4 regions of the Ruegeria sp. CDSA089 genome follow, and region 3 is predicted to be linked to each of the others. Evidence: riboswitches for the same ligand, from Rfam matches in the RefSeq annotation. Region 3 holds a riboswitch; each other region holds the start of a gene.

Region 1 (3,189 bases), on a different contig from region 3:
CAACCGCATTGTCCATCGCCAGCGGCCCATCGACCAACCCGCCGGTGATCTGACCGCGCTCCGCCATTTTCGACAGCAAGGCCGCATCGACCGATGACGGCATATGCGGGTTGATCGTCTCAACCGCCGACAACACGCCGACCTTGGGCTGTTCGATTCCCAAAGAATGTGCCAGGTGAATCGCGTTTTGCACGATATCCGCCTTGGTTTCCAAATCAGGCGCAATATTCACCGCCGCATCCGTCACCATGATCGGGCGCGACATGCCCGGAACATCCATTACGAACACATGTGACAGTCGCCGCCCAGTGCGCAGCCCTTTTTCACGACGCAAAACCGCGTGCAGCAACTCATCCGTATGCAGATACCCCTTCATCAGGGTCTGCGCGCGTCCTTCGACTACAAGATCCACGGCACGGTGCGCGGCGATGCCGTGGCTGCGGGCCTCGACAATTTCGATGCCCGACAAGTCGGCCCCCAGCTCAGCGGCAGCAGCGGCGATTTTATCGGGGTCCCCGACGAGGATCGGCGAAATAATATGATTGGCATGCCCCAGCAACGCGCCGCTCAGAGAGTTGGGCTCTTCTGGCGCAACAACGGCGGTTGGCATCGGCTCTAGTGGGCGCGCTTTTGCCAACAGCGCGTCGAAATGGCGGTGCCGCTGCACGATCAGGCCAGGGACCTCGACCGAGTCGAACTCCATATGCGTCGAAGGCGGTGTGACCTGAACGGTGCCGCTGAGAACCAGTGCATTGTCAACGACCCGTCGCACTTCGGCTGAGCAGAGCAGATCACCATCGTCGCGCTTTTCCTCAACAGCGACAAAGGCAGTCAGTTCTTCACCAGCAAGCACCGGGAGGTGGAAGGCCAAATCCGCGCGCCGAGTCTGCGTTCCGGCGCCGGGCATGTAGTTTCCCAGCACGGCTGCGACCAGACCGGCGGGCCACAGCGCGGGTGCGACGGCTTCGGCAAGGCCGTCGCCATCCCCGTCATAGGCTGCCAGATGCAGCGGATTGTGATCGCCCGAGGCCGAGGCAAAAGCATAAAGGTCGTCAACCGTGCACAAGCGGGTTAGTTGTGCCGTGTCGCCAACCTTGAGCTGCTCGAAGGTTTTGTTTTCCTGGATTTTCATAGCGTGCCAACTTTGGTTTTTCGGACGTCTTACCGACTTGGGTCGCGGGTTTAATTGATGCAGGTCAGTTCGGGGTCACAATAGTACGTCCAGCACCCTTGAGCCCACAAAACGGTGCCTCGGCTTTCAGATTTTGCTGCGTCGCAGCATAACTGATTGCCCACTGAGCAGCAATATCCTTTGCGCTGTCTTCACCGGAACGTTGCGGAATCCGTATTGACCCATGCTCTGATCTGAGGCAGTGACGCTACGATGGTTCCCGATGCTGCACGCGCGGGATGAAAAGGGAATACGGTAAGGTGCAGACCAAATCCGTAACTGCCCCCGCAACTGTAGGCGGTGAGCGACGCCAATATCCCACTGGCCGGATCAGGTCGGGAAGGGTGGCCAAGCACAGACCCGCGAGTCAGGAGACCTGCCATCTCAAACGCAACCAAACCGGGGCGGGGTGTCCTGGAAAGAGGCTCAATGTCACATCGACCCGATGTCTTCAGAACCGTTCCTTTACCTGCCCGTCCGGCATGCAGGTGGGGCGGAGCATGACGGATCATGTGGTGCTGATCTGCACGACCTGCCAAGGGGCTGAGGCGGCGCAATCGATTGCCGAGGCCCTGCGAGAGCGCCTGCCCGAGGGCTACGGCACACGGATGATTGAGTGTATGGCCGGTTGCGATCACCCACTGACCGTTGGATTTCAGGCGGGTGCGAAGGCACAATATCTGTTTGGCGAAATTCAAACCTCGGCCGATATCGACGCTTTGGCCGCTTTCGCGCGGCAATACCAAAACAGTTCCACAGGTTGGACCAAGGCAACGGATCGCCCCGAGGCGCTGTTGCACAAGACCTTGTCGCGGATGCCGCCCTTGGCGACGGGGGCCACATGACCGAACATGCGTTCCTTCAGGTCAACGGCGTCGGTTATCACGCCTATCACGGCGAAGTTCTGCTTCAGGACATCACCTTTGCGCTTCACGAAGGCGCGGTTCTGGCCATCGCTGGGCCCAATGGCGCGGGCAAGACAACGCTGATGAACCTTCTATGCGGGTCCGAGCATCCTTCGGACGGCAATGTATTGTTCAAGGGGCGAAATTTGCGCAGCATGTCGGCGACCGAGCGTGCGCGGATGATCGCTGTTGTCAGCCAGCAGGAATATCCCGACGGGCGGCTCTCCTTGCGCGAGTATGTAGCGCTGGGACAGATCCCGATCCGGGCTGACCGCTCGGCCGAGGCCCATGCCGCCGATCTTGCGCGAATTTTGGACCTGACCAGCCTGAACGATCTGGCCGACAAGCGCATGGCGGTTCTGTCGGGCGGGGAACGGCAGCGCGCCCATATCGCGCGGGCATTGGCGCAAAACCCGGCACTGCTGTTTCTGGACGAGCCCACCAACCATCTGGACCCGGACGCCAAGGGGCGGATGTTGTCACTGGTGGCCGGGCTGGGAATCACAGTGGTGATGATCGTCCACGATCTGGTCATGATCCCGGAATTTGCGACGCATGTCGCGCTGATGAAATCCACCCGTCTTACCGGGTTCGGACCTGTGGCCGACGTGCTGACCACCGACCGCGTGCGTGACACGTTCGGTGTCGATTACCTGTTTTTCCAGCACGAGGGCCGCTTGATCCCGGCGCTGGACATCCGAAAAACCTCAGTTTCCAACCCTGTTAGGAGCATTTCCGAATGAAACACATCTTGTCCGTGGCGCTGGTTACAGCCATGGCGGGCGGTGCCGCCGCGCATGAAATTACCGTCGACAATTGCGGCGAACCGCTGGTGTTTGAAACCCAGCCCGAGCGTCTGGTCGTGCATGACATGAACATGACCGACATGGCCTTTGCACTGGGTCTACAAGACAAGATCGTCGGCCTGACCGGGATTACCGGCTGGTACAAAACCAGCCCCGAGTTCGACTCGCTGCGCGGCGGTATCCCGGAACTGGCCCCGAAATATCCGACGGTCGAGAATCTGGTGGCCGTTGAACCCGACCTGTTCTTTGCCGGTTGGTACTACGGAATGCGGCCCGGCGGTGATGTGACACCGGAAACGCTGGCGCC
Region 2 (3,189 bases), on a different contig from region 3:
TCACTTTTTGTCAGGAGGTGTTTTGCACCCATAAGCCGTTGTTTTTGCGACCGTTCTTTCTGGATTGCAAATCCGTGTACACCGGTTCGATTCCGGTACTCGCCTCCACTCTCTCTACAAAACAGACTATTCCACTGACGCGCGGCTTGCGTCATTCGGCCCCACGCCCCTGAGGGATGACCTCGTATCCGGGCTCTTCCGGTTCGTCGTCCTCCATCTCGGGCGGAAAACCGGAGGCTGTGATGTCTAGACCGGTTGCATCCTCCAGACGTCGGATGATGTTGGGAGACAATTCACGTTCACCATAGCGGGCAATTCCGTCCTCGAAAATCTGGATCATGACCGGGTTGATCTCCAGCGGTACACCGGCGCGGTCAGCGACGTCCTGAAACAGCCCGATATCCTTTTTCACCAGGTCCATCGTAAAGGAAATGTCGCGCGATCCGTTCAGGATCACCTGGCTTTCGGTCTCATGCACAAAGGATGTACCTGACGAGATTTTGATCGCCTCGTAGGTCGTGTTCAGGTCCATCCCGGCGGCCTTGGCGGTCACGAGCGCTTCGGCGCAGGTGATCAGGTTTGCCGTGGCCAGATAGTTGGTCAGCACCTTCAGCACCGACGCTGAGCCCAACTCGCCCGTGTGCAGCACGCGACGGCCCATCGTGGTCAGAAAGGGCAAAATACGTTCGAACGTCGCGCGGTCGCAGCCCGCGAAGATCGAGATATTGCCTGTCGCCGCCCGATGGCACCCGCCCGAGACAGGGCAGTCGACGGCCGCCCCACCGCGTTCGATGACCTGTGTACCCAGTCGCTTGACCTCGGCCTCGTCGGTGGTGGACATCTCCATCCAGATCTTGCCGGGGCTGACCTCAGGCAGCATCTCCTCCATCACCGCGTCAGAAGCGGCAGGCGATGGCAGGCAGGTAATAACCGCGTCGCAATCGCGCATCAGCTGGGCCGGGCTTTCGGCGGCCTTGGCCCCCTGCGCCACGAAGCCAGCGACCAGATCAGGGTTCAGATCGTGCACCGTAAGGTCGATCCCGTTGCGCAACAACGATCCTGACAGCTTGCCGCCCACATTGCCCAACCCGATAAAGCCCACTTTCATGCGACACTCCTCCCTGCTTGCGCCGTTTCGGTCATGGCAGCACGGTGCAGCACCTCAGTTCATGCCGCCCAGCGACGCTTACAGGTCGCTTTTCCACCGCCGCCGCACAGATGCTTGCGACTCGCTTGACAAGCCCCTGTCCGGTGCCGCATGTCCGATCCGTTGGTGTCCTCTGCACGAGGATGAAAAGGGAATGCGTCAACGGATCATCCGCCAAACGCAGCCGCCCCCGCGACCGTGACCGGAGAGGGTGCCCAAGCCACTGGCCAAACAGGCCGGGAAGGCGGGACATCCGACAGGGCAATCGCCCTGACATCCGCAAGCCGGGAGACCTGCCAGCACCCGCGATTGAAACCGGACGGGGTGTTCCGGTGTCGGGTCACACGCGACCCGCTTGAAACCCCGTCCCCCACGATGAGGATTTGGGGGGATGAGAGACATGACCGAGACCACTCCGGTCGAGCTGCTGGTTTGCACCACGTGCCGCCGCGGCCTACCTGTTGAAGATGATGCAGACCGCCCTGGCACGTTGTTGCACAAGGCGCTGGAACAGGCCGATCTGCCCGAAGGCGTAACGCTGAAAGCCGTCGAATGCCTGTCGAATTGCGATCAAGGCTGTTCAATCGTTCTGCGCGGCGGGCCCGAGCGCTGGACCTTTGTTTATGAGAACCTGAACGAAGTCGATCATGTCGACGTGATCGTTGACGGCGCGACCAAGTATCTGGCCACCGAAGACGGCTTGGTCAAATGGCGCGAGCGCCCCGAACATTTCCGCAAAAACTGCGCCTCGCGCATCCCCCCGATTGGAGCCTAACATGTCCACTTTGGAAAAACTTCCCGTTACTGTGATCACCGGCTTTCTGGGCTCGGGCAAAACCACGCTGGTGCGGCACCTGATGCAGAACCCGCAGGGCAAGCGTCTGGCCGTTGTGGTCAACGAGTTTGGCGATGTCGGCGTGGATGGCGATATCCTGAAATCCTGCGCCATTCCCGATTGCCCGGCGGAAAACATCATGGAACTGGCCAATGGCTGCATCTGCTGCACCGTGGCCGATGATTTCATCCCCACGATCGAGGCGCTGATGGCGCTGGAGCCGCGCCCCGAGCATATCCTGATCGAAACCTCCGGTTTGGCGCTGCCCAAGCCGCTGCTGAAAGCGTTCGACTGGCCCGATATCCGATCCAAGATCACCGTTGACGGCGTGATCGCGCTGGCCGACGCCGAGGCTGTTGCCGCCGGTCGCTTTGCCCCGAATGTCGCGGCGGTGGATGCCCAGCGTCTGGCCGACGACTCCATCGACCACGAAACGCCTCTGTCCGAGGTGTTCGAGGATCAGATCTCCTGCGCCGATATCATCCTGCTGACCAAGCCTGATCTGGCCGGCCCCGAAGGTGTCGCCAAAGCCAAAGAGATCATCGCCGCAGAGGCCCCGCGCCCTCTGCCGGTCGTCGAAGTGGCCGAAGGCGTTGTGGACGTGCGCGTCGTGCTGGGTCTTGAGGCTGCCGCCGAGGATGACATGGAGGCTCGGCCCAGCCATCATGATGGCCACCATGATCACGAGCACGATGATTTCGAAAGCATCATCGTCGAGCTGCCGGAACAGACCGACCCGGCCGATCTGGTCGCGAAAATCGAACGTCTTGCCAAAGAACTGAACATCCTGCGCGTCAAAGGCTATGCCGCTGTTCAGGGCAAGCCAATGCGCCTGCTGGTTCAAGCCGTCGGCGCGCGTGTGCGTCACCAGTATGACCGTCCGTGGGAGCCCGGCGAAGAGCGCCGCTCGCGTCTGGTGGTGATCGCCGAGCATGACGATATCAAAGAGGCTGAAATCCGCGAAATCCTTGCGGGCGTCACCGAAGCCGCCGAGTAAGCACAGAGTAAACCATGCACGTCGTCTTCCGCGAAAGCCACGGGTTAGAGGATTCTGAGACCCCAACCGATCTGGGCCAGAGCCCGGCGGATTTGGTGGTGCTGTCGTTTTCGGACAGTGACCTTGGCGCTTTCGCGGCAGGCTGGCATCGTGGCGGCGGCCCCGAGGGTCGGATGCCGACCCTGCGACTGGCCAATCTGACGGCTCTGA
Region 3 (3,189 bases):
CCGTGGCCGGGGCGTTGGCGGTTATGCGTACAGGCCACAAGGCCTGGCAGCATCTGGACGACATCACCGAATTTGCACCCAACATCGCTGGAGAGGACGAGGCCGGTTTTCTGCTGATCCATTTGACGCTCTGACGGGTTGTCATTTGTCCCGCACTTGCCTATATCGCGTGCTGAGAGGTTGGCGCGGGCGAGCGCCTCGCCAACCTGGTCAGGTCCGGAAGGAAGCAGCCACAACGAGCCCCGCTTGGGTCGATGTCCAACCTCTCACTTATCTACCACATGATCCTGGGCAATAAGATGCGGCCAGACCGCTGCGTTGCGGCGCGCGAACACGCCGATATGCCCGATCTCTTTCACCCCGAAATCGGACGGTGACAACGGCCGACGCCGCGCATTCGGGCCATAAAGCTCGGCCAGACGCCACACCGCTTTGGGCGGCACCACCTGATCGTCGTCGAATGCGATCAGATCGACCGGCACATCCTGCCCGGCCCAGTGCGCCTCGGGCAGGGTCTTGCCCAAATCGGGCAGGTAGTTTGTCGGTGCCGTGCACCATTTACGCCACTGCCAGTAGACCCGCGCGGGCAAGTCAGCCCCAAAGCCCAAAGCCCTGCCCGGCAAATACCCCGCCGCTTTGACAACCAGCGGCGCATGGCCATACCAGAACAACCCCGCCAGTGCCTTGTACGGCCACGGGTGATCAGACAGAGTGACCAGCCCAGAGCAAACACAGATCATGCGGTCAATCTGCGCGATATCCGGTTGAACCGGGCCCAACATTCCGCCAACGGAATGGCCGATGCTCCATTGTTCCGCGTCCGGGAAACGTTTGCGCATTTCTGCGCGGGCAGCGGGCATGTCGATCAGCGCCCAGTCCGCCATAGTTACCTGCGAGTCCTGCAATCGGCCGGTCAGGGAATGGCCGAAATCCCGATAATCATAGGTCAGACAAGCCATGCCCTGCTCGGCCGCCAGCCAATGGGCAAAATGCTGATAATAGTCGCGGGGCACGCCGGTCGCTGCATGGATCACCACAACTGTTTTGGGAGGCAAGGCAGGTAGATAGAGCCGCCCCGACAGCATCGCTGAACCAGACGGAAACTGGACATCTTCGGTCAAAACAGGATGCGTGTTGTCCAACATCGCCCGCGCCTCACACTCTAAACTGTTTAGTTCACCTGTGCAGTCGGCCCTGTTCCGGCATCAGAGTCAAGCCGTAGGGAGATTGACCCCGCGTCGCGCCGGGTTTCAATGGCGCTTGACTCGAAGCCCGCTCAACCGTTAGCGGTGGCGTGATGGTCCTCGTCCCCGGTCACGGGGCGGGATGAAAAGGGAACACGGTGCGATCCTGCCCGGCATTGCCGGAACGGATCAAGGCCGAGACTGCCCCCGCAACTGTAAGCGGTGAGCAATGCCGAGATACCACTGGCCAACAGGCTGGGAAGGTCGGCAAAGCCACGACCCGCAAGTCAGGAGACCTGCCATCGAACGAAAACCGAAACTCGGGCGGGGTGTCCGGGACAGGTCGTCAGCACGCTGTCACACCTGATCCATGCCCCTCGTCCAGCGCGCGGAGGGCGCATCATGATCTGGAAGACCAAGACCCACGAATTCACCGCGACGGTATGCCAAAAAACCGGCGCCCCCTGCCCGGCACTGGCCCGAATGGCACGCGCCCTGACGGATGCAATGGCCACGGCCCGTCCGGCAACAACCGATGCGTTCGAGATCGAAGGCAGCAGCGACTTGACCCATTGCGCCGAAGGGTGCTCGGCCCGGTTTCGCGCCCAACCCGATCAGATCCGGGTGTTCTGCGGTGTGGCCGCCGACACTCCGGCCGAGCGGCTGGATCGCTATGCGGATATGTTGTTCGGAGCAGATTTCACCGCCCACGCAGCCAGCCTTTTGCCGACACCGCCCTGCGCGATGATGGAAGTGGTTACCACGGCGCCCCAGCCAGCCGCGCCGACCGAACACCAGCTTTCAGCCTGAATTCAGCTGCCCGTCCGGGCCGCCGAAGTGGCCCAGACCATCTGCGCCTCGGTCTCGACGGCGCAGGGACGTACTGTCCGTAGCATCTGCAAAGCGGTATCTGCGGGCAGTCCGCTATCCGTCATCAACCGCAAAGCAACCATACCCGATCGCCCGCAGCCGCCCCGACAATGGACCAAAACGCCTCCGCCGCCGGACAGCAGCGCACGGGCCCGCTGGCTGACATTGGACCAAATGGCCTGTATCCGCGCATCCGGCGCACCAAAATCCTGGACCGGCAGGTGAGCCCATTCGACCCCGTGCCGCTCCAGATCGCCACCGAACGCCGCCGCTCCCAGGTTTTTCATCTCAGAGCTTGTGGTCATTGAAATCACCAGATCCGGTCGCCAGTCCTGCACCGCCTTCAGATCGGCCGCATAGGCACCTCCCGCGCCGGGCAGCGGAGATATCCCCAGACGACCCGGCCCCAGTCGCAGGGAATAGATGGCGAAATTATTCATGGCACGTTCCGATCAATCTGCACCGATGATGTATCGCCTGCGTCCTTGCTTGCAAATCGAATTTCCTGCGCTGCTGCTGTGGACGTAGGCGGCAGGGGTCACTACGCTGCATCGGACTCCGAATCCGACAGAGCAGATATGACCGACACGCCCAGCCCCGCCTATCAGGTTCTTGCCCGCAAATACCGCCCGGAAACCTTCGCCGATCTAGTCGGTCAGGACGCCATGGTACGCACGCTGAAAAACGCGTTCGAGGCGGATCGAATTGCGCAAGCCTTTATCATGACCGGCATTCGCGGCACCGGCAAAACCACCACGGCCCGTATCATCGCCAAGGGTATGAACTGCATCGGCCCCGATGGCGAGGGCAAGCCGACCACCGAACCCTGCGGCCAGTGCGAACATTGTGTGGCCATTATGGAGGGCCGCCATGTGGACGTGATGGAGATGGACGCCGCCAGCCGCACCGGCGTCAATGATATTCGCGAGATCATCGACAGCGTCCGCTACCGCGCGGCCTCGGCCCGCTACAAGATCTACATCATCGACGAGGTCCACATGCTGTCGACCAGCGCCTTCAACGCGCTGCTCAAGACGCTTGAGGAACCACCCGAGCATGTGAAATTCATCTTTGCTACCACCGAGATTCGCAAAGTACCCGTGACGGTTCTGTCGCGTTGCCAGCGGTTCGACCT
Region 4 (3,189 bases), on a different contig from region 3:
TGTTTGACGCAGAAGGGGCCGAAGGGCCGCAGACCGGATCGGTGCGTGGCAACGTGACCGGCACGTTCTTTCACCTGATCGCGGAGGCCTCAGTATGAGTGGGTTTGTCTCGTTCATCGGCTCAGGTCCGGGCGATCCGGAATTGCTGACGCTCAAGGCCGTAGATCGGATGCAAAAGGCGGATGCGGTGCTGTTTGATGACCTCAGCAGCGGGCCGATCTTAACCCATGCGCGCGAGGATGCCGATCTGGTGGGCGTGGGCAAACGGGCGGGTCGCCCCTCGCCCAAGCAGGACCATGTCAGCCGGTTGTTGGTGGATTACGCCCTGACCGGGCAGCGGGTCGTGCGGTTGAAATCCGGCGATGGCGGCATGTTTGGACGTCTGGAAGAAGAACTGGTTGCCCTGCGCGCGGCTGGGATCGAATACGAGATCATCCCCGGCATCCCCTCAGCTGTAGCGGCGGCGGCGGCGGCTGGCATCCCGCTGACCCGTAGGCTAACCGCGCGACGGGTGCAGTTTGTCACCGGCCATGATGTCAGCGGCAAACTGCCCGAGGACCTGAACCTGCCCGCGCTGGCCGACCCGGATGCGACCACCGTCGTCTTCATGGGCAAGCGCACCTTTCCTCTGCTGGTCGAAACGCTGCACGCACATGGCCTGCCGCTGGAAACGCCAGCACTGATGGCCGAATCCGTCTCGACCCCCGAGCAGAAGCTGCATCGCAGTACTGTAGGCGCGCTGTCCAATAAACTGGCGGACGAGATAGGCACCGCCCCGGCGCTGATCCTTTACGGCCCGCTGGCAGAGTTTGACGATGTTTGACCTGACCTTGATCGGCATCGGCACCGGGAACCCTGACCACGTGACCTTTCAGGGCGCGCAGGCGATCCGCTCGGCGGACCTGATCCTGATCCCCCGCAAGGGCGAGAATAAGGCCGATCTAGCCGGGCTGCGCGAAAAGATCATTGCGCAGGTGACCGACACGCCGCCGCAGATCGCCTATTTCGACATCCCCAAGCGCCGGTCCGACGACGGATATCTGCGCGGGGTGGATGAATGGCACGACGCGATTGTATTGCGCTGGAGCGAGGCAATCGCCGCCCATCCTGGAGCACGACATGTAGCTCTACTGATCTGGGGCGATCCGTCGCTTTATGACAGTTCACTGCGGATTGCAGAGCGGCTGGACCCTCAACCGACGACGCGGGTGATCCCTGGCATTACAGCGCTGCAGGCGTTGACGGCTGCCCACGTGATTCCGATCAACGATCTGGGTGCCCCCTACATCGTGACCACGGGGCGGCGGATTCGCGACGAAGGGTGGCCGGACGGTGCGTCAAACGTGGCGGTAATGCTGGATGGTGAGTGCTCGTTCCAACATCTTCAGATGGCAGATTATGACATCTGGTGGGGGGCGTACGTGGGCATGAAAGAGGAAATTCTGATCAAGGGGCCCTTGGCTGAGGTTGCGCAGCAGATTCTGGACACCCGTGCAGCTGCGCGCGCCGATCACGGGTGGATCATGGATATTTATCTTCTCAAAAAGTGCGTGAACTGACCAAATTGGTCGCGAATGGTGATTGCGCCACGCGGGTTTTGAAGGCTAGATGAACCCGTCTGGTCCCGTCGTTCACAGCGACGAGCTAAGAGGGAATGTGGTGCGATCCGAGTTGATCCAATCCACAGCCGCCCCCGCGACTGTAAGCGGTGAGTCTTGCTCAACCAGCCACTCCTGAATTTTCAGGGGGAAGGCGAGCACAGGCCCTGACCCGCAAGCCAGGAGACCTGCCAGGCGTGATTTGAAACACCGGCCGTCGGGTGCGACGGCACAGGAGAATTGAAAATGACAACACAAACACAAACCGCCTCGCGCGCTGGTATCCTGCCGGTCATGTTCGCTGTGGTTCTGGGTCTTGGCATCATTTCGGTGACTGGCCACGTTCAGGCCGCTGCCCTGCATGACGCAGCCCATGACGTGCGTCACGCAACCGGCTTCCCCTGCCACTAAACCCATGTTTAGCCGTATCCTGACCAGCGCGTTGTTCGCTGGTGCTGCAGCGGGGCTGATTGCCGCCTTGCTGCAGTTGGTCTTTGTGCAACCTGTGTTGCTGCACGCGGAACTGTATGAATCAGGCGAATTGGTCCATTTCGGCGGTGACGTCGTAAGTGCTCACCCCGAGCTGCCGGGAATGTTCTCAGACCTGTTCCGCGATGCGCTGAGCGTCATTTTCACGATGCTTATCTATACCGGTTACGCGCTGATGATGATTGCGCTGATGTCCGTGGCTGAGGGCAACGGCCACAAGATTGACGGGCGCACCGGCGTTTTGTGGGGGCTTGCGGGGTTCGTTGCCGTGCACCTCGCACCCGGATTCTCGCTCGCGCCAGAAGTGCCCGGCGTGGCAGCAGCCGATGTCGCTGCGCGTCAAATCTGGTGGTTTGCGACCGTCGCAGCAGCAGGTGTTGCCATGTGGCTGATTGCCTTTGGCGGCACCCTGATCAGCTATGTGATCGCAGCCGCTCTGCTGTTGGCCCCACATCTGATCGGCGCGCCCGAGCCGGACGTGTTCACCGGCCCCGTTCCGACCGAGATCGGCGCGCTGTTTGCCGCACGCGCTTTTGGCATCGGACTGGTAGCCTGGGTTCTGGTCGGGGCATTCGCCGGGTACTTCTGGCGATATGAAAGCCAGCGTGCCGAAGCTGCGGCCTGACAAGCACGCTTATGAACACGCCGAGACCAGCTCGGCGTGTTTGCTACTACCATCAAGGAACATAAAATGGCACGCTCACTTGCCCTGTTTGCAATCGGCATAGTTTTTGGCAGTGGTGCAGGATTTGTGGTTGCGGCTGCAAATGGCGTTACTTTCGACGGCCATGACCATGGCGATCCTGCACATCACAGTTCATCTCACGCCGAGGCAGCCGCACACGATCATTCGACTGCCATCAACCTGCCTGCTGGCGCTGATGCTCCGGGGCTTGAGATCGCTCTTACGCCCGATCCTATGGCGGGTTGGAACCTGCATGTCATGCCGCAGAACTTTCGGTTCTCACCACAAAATGCCTCAAAGACCGATGTCGACGGCGAGGGGCATGCACATGTCTACGTAAATGGAGAGAAACTGGCCCGGCTGTACGGTAACTGGATGCATATCGACCATCTGCCGCAGGGCGAGGTCGAAGTCTCG

What was found. A riboswitch is a leader RNA that binds a small molecule or an ion and turns the genes downstream of it on or off. The one in region 3 is predicted to bind cobalamin.
Region 1: another riboswitch for cobalamin. It lies ahead of AC2FJ6_RS14110 (DUF1636 family protein); the one in region 3 lies ahead of AC2FJ6_RS16450 (hypothetical protein).
Region 2: another riboswitch for cobalamin. It lies ahead of AC2FJ6_RS03850 (DUF1636 family protein); the one in region 3 lies ahead of AC2FJ6_RS16450 (hypothetical protein).
Region 4: another riboswitch for cobalamin. It lies ahead of AC2FJ6_RS03920 (CbtB domain-containing protein); the one in region 3 lies ahead of AC2FJ6_RS16450 (hypothetical protein).

The regions. Positions count from the first base shown of each region.
Region 1 is NZ_JBXWQD010000005.1:297,969-301,157, reverse strand. Features, by position in the region: gene AC2FJ6_RS14115 (bifunctional enoyl-CoA hydratase/phosphate acetyltransferase) at 1-1,132, opposite strand, end outside; cobalamin riboswitch at 1,370-1,569, shown strand; gene AC2FJ6_RS14110 (DUF1636 family protein) at 1,672-2,016, shown strand; gene AC2FJ6_RS14105 (ABC transporter ATP-binding protein) at 2,013-2,819, shown strand; gene AC2FJ6_RS14100 (ABC transporter substrate-binding protein) at 2,816-3,189, shown strand, end outside.
Region 2 is NZ_JBXWQD010000001.1:749,273-752,461, forward strand. Features, by position in the region: gene AC2FJ6_RS03845 (NAD(P)-dependent oxidoreductase) at 152-1,108, opposite strand; cobalamin riboswitch at 1,255-1,462, shown strand; gene AC2FJ6_RS03850 (DUF1636 family protein) at 1,548-1,922, shown strand; gene cobW (cobalamin biosynthesis protein CobW) at 1,924-2,979, shown strand; gene cobN (cobaltochelatase subunit CobN) at 2,994-3,189, shown strand, end outside.
Region 3 is NZ_JBXWQD010000007.1:50,217-53,405, forward strand. Features, by position in the region: gene AC2FJ6_RS16435 (bifunctional 2',3'-cyclic-nucleotide 2'-phosphodiesterase/3'-nucleotidase) at 1-134, shown strand, start outside; RNA gene ffs (signal recognition particle sRNA small type) at 174-272, shown strand; gene AC2FJ6_RS16445 (alpha/beta hydrolase family protein) at 267-1,145, opposite strand; cobalamin riboswitch at 1,282-1,502, shown strand; gene AC2FJ6_RS16450 (hypothetical protein) at 1,587-1,994, shown strand; gene AC2FJ6_RS16455 (protein-tyrosine phosphatase family protein) at 1,997-2,494, opposite strand; gene AC2FJ6_RS16460 (DNA polymerase III subunit gamma/tau) at 2,633-3,189, shown strand, end outside.
Region 4 is NZ_JBXWQD010000001.1:763,077-766,265, forward strand. Features, by position in the region: gene AC2FJ6_RS03905 (cobyrinic acid a,c-diamide synthase CobB) at 1-98, shown strand, start outside; gene cobA (uroporphyrinogen-III C-methyltransferase) at 95-823, shown strand; gene cobF (precorrin-6A synthase (deacetylating)) at 816-1,559, shown strand; cobalamin riboswitch at 1,603-1,808, shown strand; gene AC2FJ6_RS03920 (CbtB domain-containing protein) at 1,845-2,009, shown strand; gene AC2FJ6_RS03925 (CbtA family protein) at 2,014-2,712, shown strand; gene AC2FJ6_RS03930 (hypothetical protein) at 2,779-3,189, shown strand, end outside.